4 regions of the Paraclostridium bifermentans genome follow, and region 2 is predicted to be linked to each of the others. Evidence: riboswitches for the same ligand, from Rfam matches in the RefSeq annotation. Region 2 holds a riboswitch; each other region holds the start of a gene.

What was found. A riboswitch is a leader RNA that binds a small molecule or an ion and turns the genes downstream of it on or off. The one in region 2 is predicted to bind cobalamin.
Region 1: it holds a riboswitch for cobalamin, as region 2 does, so the genes downstream of both, KXZ80_RS04570 (ABC transporter substrate-binding protein) here and KXZ80_RS10620 (ATP:cob(I)alamin adenosyltransferase) in region 2, are expected to answer to the same signal.
Region 3: it holds a riboswitch for cobalamin, as region 2 does, so the genes downstream of both, cobT (nicotinate-nucleotide--dimethylbenzimidazole phosphoribosyltransferase) here and KXZ80_RS10620 (ATP:cob(I)alamin adenosyltransferase) in region 2, are expected to answer to the same signal.
Region 4: it holds a riboswitch for cobalamin, as region 2 does, so the genes downstream of both, KXZ80_RS14545 (cobyric acid synthase) here and KXZ80_RS10620 (ATP:cob(I)alamin adenosyltransferase) in region 2, are expected to answer to the same signal.

The regions. Positions count from the first base shown of each region.
Region 1 covers NZ_CP079737.1:944,017-947,233, forward strand. Annotated here, with positions in the region: gene deoD (purine-nucleoside phosphorylase) at 310-1,020, shown strand; cobalamin riboswitch at 1,215-1,392, shown strand; gene KXZ80_RS04570 (ABC transporter substrate-binding protein) at 1,409-2,431, shown strand; gene KXZ80_RS04575 (FecCD family ABC transporter permease) at 2,450-3,217, shown strand, end outside.
Region 2 covers NZ_CP079737.1:2,206,282-2,209,498, reverse strand. Annotated here, with positions in the region: gene KXZ80_RS10630 (hypothetical protein) at 100-774, shown strand; gene KXZ80_RS10625 (hypothetical protein) at 774-1,505, shown strand; cobalamin riboswitch at 1,586-1,758, shown strand; gene KXZ80_RS10620 (ATP:cob(I)alamin adenosyltransferase) at 1,990-2,499, shown strand; gene KXZ80_RS10615 (ABC transporter substrate-binding protein) at 2,511-3,217, shown strand, end outside.
Region 3 covers NZ_CP079737.1:3,016,548-3,019,764, reverse strand. Annotated here, with positions in the region: gene KXZ80_RS14570 (ABC transporter ATP-binding protein) at 41-721, shown strand; cobalamin riboswitch at 1,175-1,350, shown strand; gene cobT (nicotinate-nucleotide--dimethylbenzimidazole phosphoribosyltransferase) at 1,457-2,503, shown strand; gene cobU (bifunctional adenosylcobinamide kinase/adenosylcobinamide-phosphate guanylyltransferase) at 2,517-3,077, shown strand; gene cobS (adenosylcobinamide-GDP ribazoletransferase) at 3,082-3,217, shown strand, end outside.
Region 4 covers NZ_CP079737.1:3,012,957-3,016,173, forward strand. Annotated here, with positions in the region: gene KXZ80_RS14540 (cobyrinate a,c-diamide synthase) at 1-503, opposite strand, end outside; gene KXZ80_RS14545 (cobyric acid synthase) at 512-2,023, opposite strand; cobalamin riboswitch at 2,143-2,320, opposite strand; gene KXZ80_RS14550 (histidine phosphatase family protein) at 2,340-2,945, opposite strand; gene cobS (adenosylcobinamide-GDP ribazoletransferase) at 2,957-3,217, opposite strand, start outside.

The DNA of each region.
Region 1 (3,217 bases), 1.3 Mb from region 2:
TGACATTATGATTGATAAAGCTTTTTATATTTAATTAAACTATAAATGTAATTAAATTTTAAAAATTATAAAAATTGGCAGAAAGTATTGTACTAGTGAATAAAAAATTGTAATATATACATATAATATAGTGTATGCTAAAAGATAAAGAGTGTAGACTAAATAAGATATCAATATATACAAGTACATATATGTTATAAGGAAAAGTATTTCAATTTTAAATTGTATATATAATTATTGATATTAAATAAGATGATAATTAAGTTTAAATAATATTAATGATAGTTAAAGGAGAATGAAATTATGGCAATGGGAGCACCAACACCACACAATAGCGGTAAATTAGGAGATATAGCAGAAACAGTATTATTACCAGGGGATCCTCTAAGAGCTAAATTTATAGCAGAAACTTTCTTAGAAGACGTTGTTCAATACAACACTGTAAGAGGTATGAATGGTTATACTGGATACTATAATGGTAAAAAAATATCAGTGCAAGGTACAGGTATGGGTTGTCCATCAATAGGAATATATACATATGAATTAATCCATTTTTATGGAGTTAAAAATCTTATAAGAATAGGTTCTGCAGGAGCTTTACATGAAGATTTAAAAATGCATGATATAGTTATAGGAATGGGTTCTTGTACAGATTCTAATTATGCAGCTCAATACAACTTACCAGGAACATTTGCACCAGTAGCAAGCTATGAATTACTTAGTAAGGCTGTAGATGTTGCGAAAAGCCAAGGGGTTGAGCCTAAAGTTGGAAACATACTATGTAGTGATGTATTCTATGGAGATGAAGGATTAGATTCTTTAGCAAAATGGACTAAAATGGGTGTTCTAGCTGTCGAAATGGAATCAGCTGCACTTTATATGAATGCTGCAAGAGCTGGAGTTAATGCTCTTTGTATATTAACAATTTCTGATTGTCCTTTCAAAGGAGAAGCAACTACTGCTATGGAAAGACAAACTGCATTTACAAGAATGATGAATATAGCTTTAGAATTAGCTTAATATAAAAACTCGCTTTTGTATAACTATGAAAGCGAGTTTTTTTTATGCTAAAAAACTTAAATATTAATGGGTTTTATACTTAAAGGTCTAATTAAATAATGCAAGGAAAGTAAAAAATTGATACAGATTAAAAAATAAGATGTCTAAATTTTGCAATTTATAGAAAAATGAATCGGATTATGATAACATTATAATGATAAATATAAATACTAGGTTTTTATTAATTAATAGGGAATGATGTGAAAATCATCAACAGCCCCCGCTACTGTAATTACGGACGAGTCTTTTTTAAGCCACTGAAGAATTTCTTTGGGAAGGTAAAGATGAGGATGATGTATAAGTCAGGAGACCTGCCTAGATAAAACAAACTTTCGGAGGGAGAGACAAAATGAAAATATCAAAAAAAATTAAATTAAGTTTGCTTAGCTTAGTTATAGGGCTAAGCTTTGTAGGGTGCAGTAAAACCGAAACTAAAACTGAAGACACTACTGCAAAGAAGGTAGAAAAAACAAATGAAACAAAGGATAATTATTATCCAGTAACTATTACTACGCACAATAGTAACAAAGAAGAAATAAAGGTTACTATAAAAGAAAAACCTAAAAAGGCGCTTGCAGTTTATCAAGACTCTATAGAAACTATGCTAGCATTAGGGTTAGAAGATAATATAGTTGCGGCGGCTGGGTTAGACCATAAGGTTAAAGATGAATATAAAGAAGCTTTTAAAAAGGTTAAGTATTTAGATGAGTTTACGCCGTCTAAAGAAAATACTATGATGTTACAGCCAGATCTTATAGTAGGATGGGATTCTTTGTTTACCGATAAAACATTAGGAACAGTAGATTTTTGGCAAAATAAAGGCACAAATACATACATGGCATTAAATAGTGGAGCAGTAGAGCATAAAACTATTAAAAATGAATGTGAAGATATCTTAAATATAGGGAAAATATTTAACGTTGAAGATAAAGCTAAAAATATAGTTGGTAATATAAATAAGAAAGTAGATGAAGTTGTAGAGTCTGAAAAAGGCAAAAAGCAACAAACTACTTTAATAGTTGAATTTTACGATGATAAAATTAGTGGATATGGAAAAAGCACTCTAGGAGGAGATATGGTAACTAAACTAGGTGCGAAATTATTAAATGAAAATGGGAATCCACTAAGTAAAGAAGATTTAGTAAAATTAAATCCAGACAGTATATTTGTAGTATATATGAATAGAGATGATGATAGTAAAAAGGCTGAAGAAACTAAAAATTTAGTTATGAAAGACAAAGCATTACAAAGTTTAAATGCAGTTAAAAATAATAGAGTTTATCCAATAGAACTAGGACAAATGTATTGTAGTGGAGTAAGAACTATAGATGGAATAGAAACTTTTGCAAATGGACTTTATCCAAGTAAGTAGAAAGAGGGACATAGGCATATGCAATCAACGAAAAGCTTAAGAAAATATGGAAATAATGAAGAAAAGGGCTTTGTTAAAACAAAGCCTTTATATATATTAGTTATTATGGGACTTATTGTTGCTTTAATTCTATCTATTTTATTTGCGGTAACAATAGGTTCAAGTGACATAAGCATAAAGCAAGTATATCAAATAATAGGGTATAAACTATTTAGTATAGGAAATGAAAATAATTTATCTAATGGAGCTATCCATGATGTAGTATGGTTTATTAGGCTACCTAGAATAATTTTAGCTTTATGTGTAGGAATAGGACTATCTGTATGTGGAGTTGTAATGCAAGCTATAGTAAAAAACCCTCTAGCAGATCCTTATATCCTTGGCGTATCATCTGGAGCATCCTTAGGGGCTACAATAGCTATAATGTTAGGATTTACAACTTTATTAGGACAAAACTCAATAGGGATATTTGCATTCTTTGGTGCATTTTTAGTCTCGATGCTAGTTTTAATGATTTCAAACACAGGGTCAAGATCTAACTCTACAAAACTATTATTAGCGGGAATGGCTTTGAGTTCTGTGTGTAGTGCATTTTCAAGTTTTATAGTTTATATAAAAAATGATGCAGAAGGAATGAAAAATATAACATTTTGGCTTATGGGAAGTTTAGCTGGTGCTAAATGGGAAGAAATAGTATTTATACTTCCACTGATTTTAATAGGTACTATATTCTTTTTAAGTCAGTATAGAATATTAAATTTAATGTTGTTAGGAGATGATGTAGCC
Region 2 (3,217 bases):
TTTACGCTTAGGGAATTATATTTAACTAATATTTGTGGATAACTTATAGAATATAGTTATATTAATATTTAATTTGTTAATTTTTTTAGGAGGTATAGTATGGACGAAAGAATTTTAAATGAAAAGAAAAAATACGATAAAATGTACACAGACTTAGTATTTGCAGCAAATGATTTAAAGCAAATGTTAAGCGATGAAGAATTAAGAAAAAGAATTTTTATAAGAAAGTTAGATGATTTATCAGGGTATATAGCTTTTTTAAATGACTTGGAAAAAGAAGAAAAAAATGAAGATAAAAATATATTCTCTAAGTTGTTTAAAAAGAAAAATGATATAGAAGATGAAATACAATCTTATTTAACTAGAGATAAAAGAGAGTCTATAAATAAGTTAGACAAATGTAAAATGTGCAAGTGTATAAATTGTGTAAGTGAGTGCAATTTTAATAGATGTATAAATTGTAGAGAATTAGAGTACACGTATGATTGCGACAAGGAAAAATTTGTATTTACAAAATCTACAGATATAGTAACTTTATATAATGGGGATGAAGAATTCAAGTTTGATGTTAAGGGTTACTTAATAGAAATACAAGATGAATCTTTGAGAAGATATGTATATCTGGTAGATAGTAAAGATAAAGACAATCAACAGCTATTAGAGTATTTTAAGTTTAAAGGGGAAGAAAGCTATGATTCAGTAATAGATGGAGAAGATACATCAAATTTAGATAGATTATATAATAAGTTCATAGAAATGGGGTTAAATGTATAATGAACAAATTAAAAAGGAATATAACTCTTTTTTTAACTGTATTTATATTTGCTATAACTTGTGCATTTACTTTTTCAATAGAAAAGTCATATGCAACTTCAAATAAAAATGAAATATCAAATGTTGAATATCAAGTAGCTAAAGGAAGCTCTTCACATAGTTCGCATAGCTCACATAGTTCAAGTCGATCAAGTAGCAGTTTTAAATCGAGCTCAAGTAGCTTTAAATCTAGTTCTAGCACTAGCAAACCAAGTTCTAGCTCTAGTAAACCAAGCAGTAGTTATACAAAGCCAAAATCAAGTACAACAAAACCAGACTCAGGAAGTTTTAGTACTAAACCAAAGCCTGAGACAACAATAAATGAAGGAACTACTGGCAATAATTCAAATAATAATACTACAAAGCCAAAATCAAGCACAACAAAGCCTGATTCAGGAAGTTTTAGTACTAAACCAGATACAAGCTCTAAATCTAATCAAAACGATACTTCAAATTCTAAAAATAAAAAAAATGATGAGTATGATGACTATGGTGGTAGATCTAGTAGAAGAACATATATACCACCAGCATATGGTAGAGGATTTTTTGGATTTGGAGGATATAATCCATTTAGATATATGGGGTATAGAATGGGAATTAGTCCTATGATAATGGATATAGTTATGATTATAACTGCATTAATTGTTTTATACGTTATAATAGATTTTATAAGAAGTAGAAAAAATAGATAGAAATTTTATTTTACCAAATTAGAAATATATAATGAACATTATTTCATATTGTTGTATAATGGACTATATAACAATATGAAAATTAAATAGTAAGTATTAGGTGTCAATAGACTTAATAGGGAATTAGATGTAAATTCTAAGCTACCCCAGTAACCGTAAAGCTGACGAAATCTAAGTATCCACTGAGAAATTGGGAAGGATTGAGAGTAGAATGAAGCTGAGCCGGGATACCTGCCAATGCTTAAAGGCTAATTATCTTCTGAGGGTTGGATAAAGGCTATTATTATACATGAATAAATTAAGGCATACTCTCTGGGTATGTCTTTTTAAATGTATAAGCTAGGTTTAAGTGTTTATACAAAACTAGGAGATTAATTTATTGAAAATTATTTATTTTACAAATAAATTTCAATAAAAGGAATTTTACAACAAAAATAGAATTATATCTATTGTTATGTAAAATCAACACGAAAGGAATGAAAAAATGTCAAAATATTTAGCATATCCATTTTTATATGATAAATCAGATGATTTAAGATGTGACTATGAAATATTTACAGATGAAATATCGAGTACAATAGGATTACTAAGAGCTTTTATAATTGATGAAAATTTAAAAGCCGAGTTAAGTAAAATAAATGAACTTGTATATCACATGAATGCATCACTTAGAACATTTGTAAGCGTAACAAATAATGAGTTAAAATGGTTAGAATCTAGAACACTATCTTACCAAGATGAGATAAAAGGTATTTTTGATAAATTTGTTTTACCTCAAGGTGGGGTTTGTGGAAGCTATGCACATATTATAAGAACAAAGTGCAAAGCATTGGTAAGATTATTACATAGATATAAGGAAAATGGAAATGATGTAGATGAATTATTATTTGATTTTGCAAATCTGTTATCTGGATATTTCTTTATACTAGCTATAAAGCTTAATAAAGATGAAGGAATACAAGAAACTGAATTTATAAGTAGAAATTATAAGTAAGGAGAATAAAAATGAAAAAAAGAATTTTAACATTAATAACTGCTATTTTAGTAGTTATGTTAGCAGTCGCTGGATGCGGTAAAAAAGAAACAGTAGTAAAAGATAGAGAGGGAAATGATTTTACAGTTCCTAAAAAATTAGAAAGGATAATATCTACAGCTCCATCTAATACAGAAGTACTAGTTGAATTAGGGCTTGCTGATAAATTAGTAGCTGTTGATAAATATTCAGCTGATATACCTGGACTACCTAAAGATATAAAATTAATAGATTTTGCAAACCCAGATGCTGAGGCTATAGTATCTTTAGAGCCAGATATGATTATAGCATCAGGACATAATAAAACTGGAAATAGTGAAGATCCATTTAAAGTGGCTAAAGAGGCTGGTATAAGTGTTGCATATATCCCAAGTAGTGATAGCATACAAGGTATATACGATGACATAATGTTTATAGCTGATATAACTGGAACAAAAGAAAAAGGACAAAAAATTGTTGATAATATGAAATCTCAAGTTAATGAAATAGCTAAAATAGGAAAAACTATAAAAGATAAAAAGAAAGTTTACGTTGAAATAGGGCCAGCACCAAATTTATATAGCTTTGGAAATGGTACATTTTTAAATGAGATGATTGAGTTAGTGGGTGGAGAAAACATATTCGCTGACCAAAAATCTTGGATATCACCTAGTGAGGAGTCAGTTATAGAAAAAAATCC
Region 3 (3,217 bases), 810 kb from region 2:
TATATAGACAAACTATAATAAAATAAGGAATTGATAATATATGAAAAAAAGTATAAAAACAAAAGATTTAAAAAAGATATATGGAAAAGGAGATAGCGGGGTAAACGCTGTTGATGGTATTACTTTAGAAATAGAAAGTGGTAAGTTTACTGCTATTGTTGGAGAAAGCGGAAGTGGTAAAAGTACCTTGCTTCATTGTATGGCAGGATTGGACAAACCTACATCAGGAAATGTATATTTAGGAGATCAGGATATATATACATTAAATGATGATAAATTATCTAAAATTAGGGTACAAGAATACGGATTTGTTTTCCAAAGTTTTAACCTAATACCAGTTATTAATGTATATGAAAATATAATTTTACCAATATCTCTTGACTCAAAACCAGTAGATAAAAAGTATATTGATAGTACTATCGAAAGATTAGGATTAAAAGATCAAATAAAAAAATTTCCAAATGAGCTATCGGGGGGACAACAACAAAGGGTTGCAATAGCAAGAGCTTTATCAAATCAACCATCTATAATATTTGCAGATGAACCCACTGGAAATTTAGATAGTAAAACTAGTGACGAAGTTATGGATATATTAAAGAGCTGTGTTAAACAATTTAATCAGACTTTAGTTATGATAACTCATGATGAAAAAATAGCAAAAATGGCAGATATAATGATTACTATAAGTGATGGTAAACTAATAGAAATAAGGCAAGGTTAAAAGGAAATATGAGTATAGGGGAACTTATTGTATTTCAATAATATACAGGAATTTTAATTGGTACGTGTATAAGTTGAAGCAACATCAGCACTAGATAATATATCTCAAAAGTTTATATTAGAAAATATAAGTGAATTATTAAAAAATAAAACTGTTATAGTTATAGCACATAGATTATTTGCAATAATGAATCCTGACAAAATCTATGTCTTAAATAAAGGGCAGGTTGTTGAGTCAGGATCACATGAAGAACTTTTAAGTAAAAAAGGTGTATATTATAATATATTCCAACGAACTCTATCTAATTAATCATTTTTATGGTATTATTATATATACTCAAATAGATAAGTAAATAATTACAATGGAAAAAATTAAAGGATTTATGTACACTAATGTAGAATTAGTTGTATGTGGGGAGATTTTTTATATATAATATCAATAAAACAAAATTAAATAACTTAAATATATATAGGTTCTTACATTTAAGATTAATAGGGAAAGAGGTGTAATCCCTCTACAGTCCCCGCTACTGTGATGCAGACGAACTCTATTTACCACTGTTAAAATTACGGGAAGGTTAGAGCAAGGAAGAAGCTAAGTCAGGAGACCTGCCTAGTATATTATATAACTAGGTTCTCGGGGTGAAGAATTTAAATCTTAAAATATTTTTATGACATATTTAAAGACTTAACTCTTGAGTTAAGTCTTTTTTTATTGTAATTTAAGGAGGTAGTCATGAAAACTTTAGAACAGACGATAAATAACATAAAGCCATTAAGTGAATTACATATGAATGCAGCGAAAGATAGATTAGATAAATTAATTAAACCTGTGGGGAGCTTAGGAAAATTAGAAGATATATGTATACAAATAGCAGGAATAACTGAAAAAAAATATTTTGATACAGATAAAAAAATAGTGATTGCTTTTGCAGGAGATCATGGAGTATATGAAGAAGGTGTAGCACCAGACCCTCAGAAAATAACTAGACTTCAATTTCCGAACTTTACTAAAGGGGTATGTGGAGTAGGAGCTATATCTAAATTTGTAAATTCTGATGTTATTGCAATTGACTTAGGAATAAATACAGATGAAAAATTAGATGGAGTTATAGATTATAAGATTAGAAAAGGAACTTCTAATATGGCAAAAGGGCCAGCTATGACTAGGGAAGAAGCCATTAGATGTTTAGAAATAGGTATAAAAGTAGCAAATGAGAGTATAGAAAAAGGATATAACCTTATAGGAATAGGAGAAATGGGAATTTGTAATACTACTCCAAGTAGCGCTATAGTTTCTGTTATAGCTGATTGTGATCCTATAGATGTTACAGGAATAGGAGCAGGACTTAAAAAAGATAGAGTAGCTCATAAAGCTAACACGATAAGAAAAGCAATTGAATTAAATAAGCCAGATAAATTAGATGGAGTTGATATATTATCTAAAGTTGGAGGTTTTGAAATAGGTGGAATGGCAGGCGTGATTTTAGCTTGTGCTGCTAATAGAACTCCAATAGTTATTGATGGATTTATATCATATGCAGCAGCTTTAATAGCATACACTATAAATCCTATGGTTAAAGAGTATATGATAGCATCACATACATCAGCAGAAGCAGGGGCAGCTAAGGCCTTAGAAATATTAAAGTTAAATCCTATGCTTAATATGGATATGAGATTAGGTGAAGGAAGTGGTTCAGCATTAGCCTTCAATATTATAGAAGCTGCAAATTACGCATATAAAAATATGGCAACAACTGATGAAGTAGATATAGGAAAATAAGAAGGTGAAATTTATGAGCAAGTTAATTTTAGTTACTGGTGGATCTAGATCTGGAAAAAGTAGTTTTGCAGAAAGTTTATGTATAAGTAGAGAAAATTCAACAGCATATATAGCAACTTCTACTCCTTTTGATGAGGAGATGAAAGATAGAGTTAAAAAACATAAAGAAAGTAGACCGAGTAATTGGGAAACTTATGAAGTTTTTAAAGATATATATTCGATAATAGATAATTTAGGTAATAAACATCAAACTGTTATTTTGGATTGTGTAACACTATTAGTTAATAATTTGATATTTGACTATGGAATAGATTTTGATAAATGCACACCAGAAGAAACTAATGAGATGGAAAAGTATATAAAACAACAAATTGAAATGCTAATAAATGAAATTAAAAAAACAGATTTATACTTTGTAATAGTAACTAATGAGTTAGGTATGAGTTTAGTGCCTGATAATAAACTTTGTAGAGTATATTCTGATATAGTAGGTAGGATAAATCAGTATATAGCTAAATGTGCTGATGAAGTTTACTTTGTTGTAAGTGGTATACCTATGAAAATTAAGGAGTAGTAATATGAAAAGATTTATAGGAATATTACAGTTTTTAACTAGAATTCCAATTAGAGTCGATATAGGATTTGATGATGAGTTTCATAAAACTATGTACTACTTTCCTTTAGTAGGATTTGTGCTTGGAATTTTATACTTTA
Region 4 (3,217 bases), 810 kb from region 2:
TATTTCTCTATAGCTCCTTTTATAAGTTCATAGTGACCTTTTGTTTTTACATTGTTTACTACTACACCTTTTATATTTACATTTTTATCTAATTCTTTATATCCAAGAACCATAGCTGCTGCTGAAGAAGACATAGCCTTTCCGTTTATAACCAATATAACTGGAGCCTTTAATAATTTAGAAGTATATGAACTTGTACATGCATCTAAATCTATACCAAATCCATCATACAATCCCATAACCCCTTCTATTACCGATATATCAGCTTCCTCTGATGCTTCATTTACTATATATTTAATTTTTTCATCTTCCAACATATATGAATCTAAATTTCTTGAGTCTCTCCCAGTTATGAATGTGTGATACGATGGGTCTATATAATCTGGTCCCACTTTATACGGTTGAACTTTTAAGCCTCTTTTAGTTAGAGCTTGCATTATTCCCAGTGAAATAGTAGTTTTTCCAACTCCACTATTTGTTCCTGCTATCAATATTTTTTTCATATTATCACCTAACCATTTATAATCTCATATATTTTTTTCATATCTAAACATTCTCTTAGTATTTTTGCTAACTTGTCATACTCTTTATTTTTAAATTCTTCAAATGAAGTTATAGAACTTTTATTTTCTTCTAATCCTTTATTTTTCCTTATTGAATTTAATATTTCTCTTGTAAAACTAGCATCATCAAAAATACCGTGAATGTACGTTCCAACTACATTTCCTTCTTCATTTATACATCCCTCTTGATATGAAACATTATCTTCTAATTTTTTAGTTATTGTTAGTAGTGATTTTCCTTTTATATCTGTTTCACCCATATGTATTTCATATCCATTTACACTAATATCGCTTAATGAATTTAAGTATCCATTTAAATCTTTATTTATAATAGCTTCAACTTGAGTTGTAACTTTTTCTTTTTCAAACTTAGTTTCTATATCTAAAAGTCCGATTCCATCAATCTCTTTTATAGATCCCTCTATACCTTCCGGGTCATATAATTTATTACCTAAAAGCTGATATCCTCCACAAATTCCAAATATCAATTTTCCTTGTTTTTGTAAATCTTTTATTTGTTTTTCTAATCCACTTTCTCTTATATAAATTAAATCTTCTATTGTATTTTTACTCCCCGGTATTATTACCATATCTGGATCTGATAAAGACTCTCCTTTTTCTATATATCTAATACTTACATCTTCTTGTATCTCTAGCATATGCATGTCTGTAAAATTAGACATGTACGGTGTTCTTATTATCTCTATATTCACATCATTCTTTTTAAATTGTTTTTTAAATCTATCTGTTACACTGTCTTCATCTTCTATATTTAAATCACTATATGGAACTACTCCTATGACAGGAACTTTTATAATATCTTCTAGCATATCTATTCCTGATTGTAAAAGCTCTACAGTACCTCTAAATTTATTAATAATAACACCTTTAACTCTTTCTCGTTCTTTTTCTTCTAGTAAAATCATTGTTCCAGCTATAGATGCAAACACTCCACCTCTATCTATATCAGCAACTAATACTACCGGTGCATCTGCAATTTCGGCCATTCCCATATTAGCAATATCTCTATCTTTCAAATTGATTTCTGCGCAACTTCCTGCACCTTCTAAAACAATTACATCATACTCATCGCTTAAGTCTTTATAAGTTTTTTTTAACATTAAGGCTAAGTCTTCTTTATAATCGTGGTATATACTAGAACTTACGTTATCAAGAACTTTTCCATTTACTATTACCTGACATCTATTTTTACCTGATGGTTTTAATAAAATTGGATTCATTCTAACATCAGGTTCAATTCCAGCCGCTTCAGCTTGAGTAACTTGTGCTCTCCCCATTTCTAACCCATCTTTTGTTATGTATGAATTTAATGCCATATTTTGAGATTTAAAAGGTGCTACACTATATCCATCTTGTTTTAGTATTCTGCATAACCCAGCAGCCAAAGTACTTTTACCTACATTAGAAGCTGTTCCTAAAAACATTAATGATTTACTCATAATAAAAGTTTCCTTTCCAATTTATATTGTTTTTTAATTGCAAAAAAGACCTATCCACGATGGATAGGTCTTAAAAAAGTATATACTTAACCAATTTTAAAATCCTTCACCCCGAAGACTTTATTTCCATAAACTAGGCAGGTCTCCTGACTCAGCTTCATCCTAGTCCTATTCCTTCCCGTAAAATCACAGTGGTGTCTAATAGTTTCGTCAGCATTACAGTAGCGGGGGCTGCAAAGGATTCTAACCTTTTTCCCTATTAATCTTTAATGAAGAACCTAATTTATGTCTATTTTTATGATATTTTCATATGTATTTATGTTAAATATAAAGTATTATTTAGTGTATGAATTACAGAAAATCCATCTACTATGTCTATAATACTAACTGATGCATTGTCTATTTTAAAATTCCAATGATACTCATGTGTATTCCCAATTAAATAAGAAATAATATTTCTTATTGTTCCTGCATGAGCACATATCAAAATAGTTTTGTTTTTGTTACAATCCAGTATATGATTTATTTCTTTACAGACTCTATTATAAGAATCTACTAAACTTTCCCCATTTGGATATTTGTATTCGAATCCATTTTTAATTATTTTTTCAAATTCTTTAGGAAAATTACTTTTTATATATTCAAAATTCATTCCTTCAAAATCCCCAAAACTAATTTCTTTAAGATTCTCACTCTCAACAATTTCTAAATTTTTAAATTTAGCTATATCCTTTATCGTATTCTTAGTTCTAGTAGATGTAGTTGTATATATGCAATCAACATTCTCTTTTTCTAAGAATTTATTTAGTTTAAGTATTTGTTTTTTTCCAAAATCACTTAACTCACTATCTATATGCCCAGATAAATTTCCATCTATATTATCAGTTGTCGTTGCATGCCTTACTAATATAAGCTTTGACATAATCTCACCTCTTATTTTAATCCAAATGTCAAATATATAAATATTAAATATACAACCTCAACAAGTTCGGATGTACATCCAAGTATGTCTCCTGTTATTCCATCTATTTTTGAATATATATATTTAACAAAACCTCTAGTAAATATAATCATAACTGGTATAAATGTTATTACTTTAATTATACTTATTACATCTAAATTAAATAATACTGAACCTATAAATGCTACTAATATTGCTGTATATGATATCCCAATTAAAATCATATTTAAAGT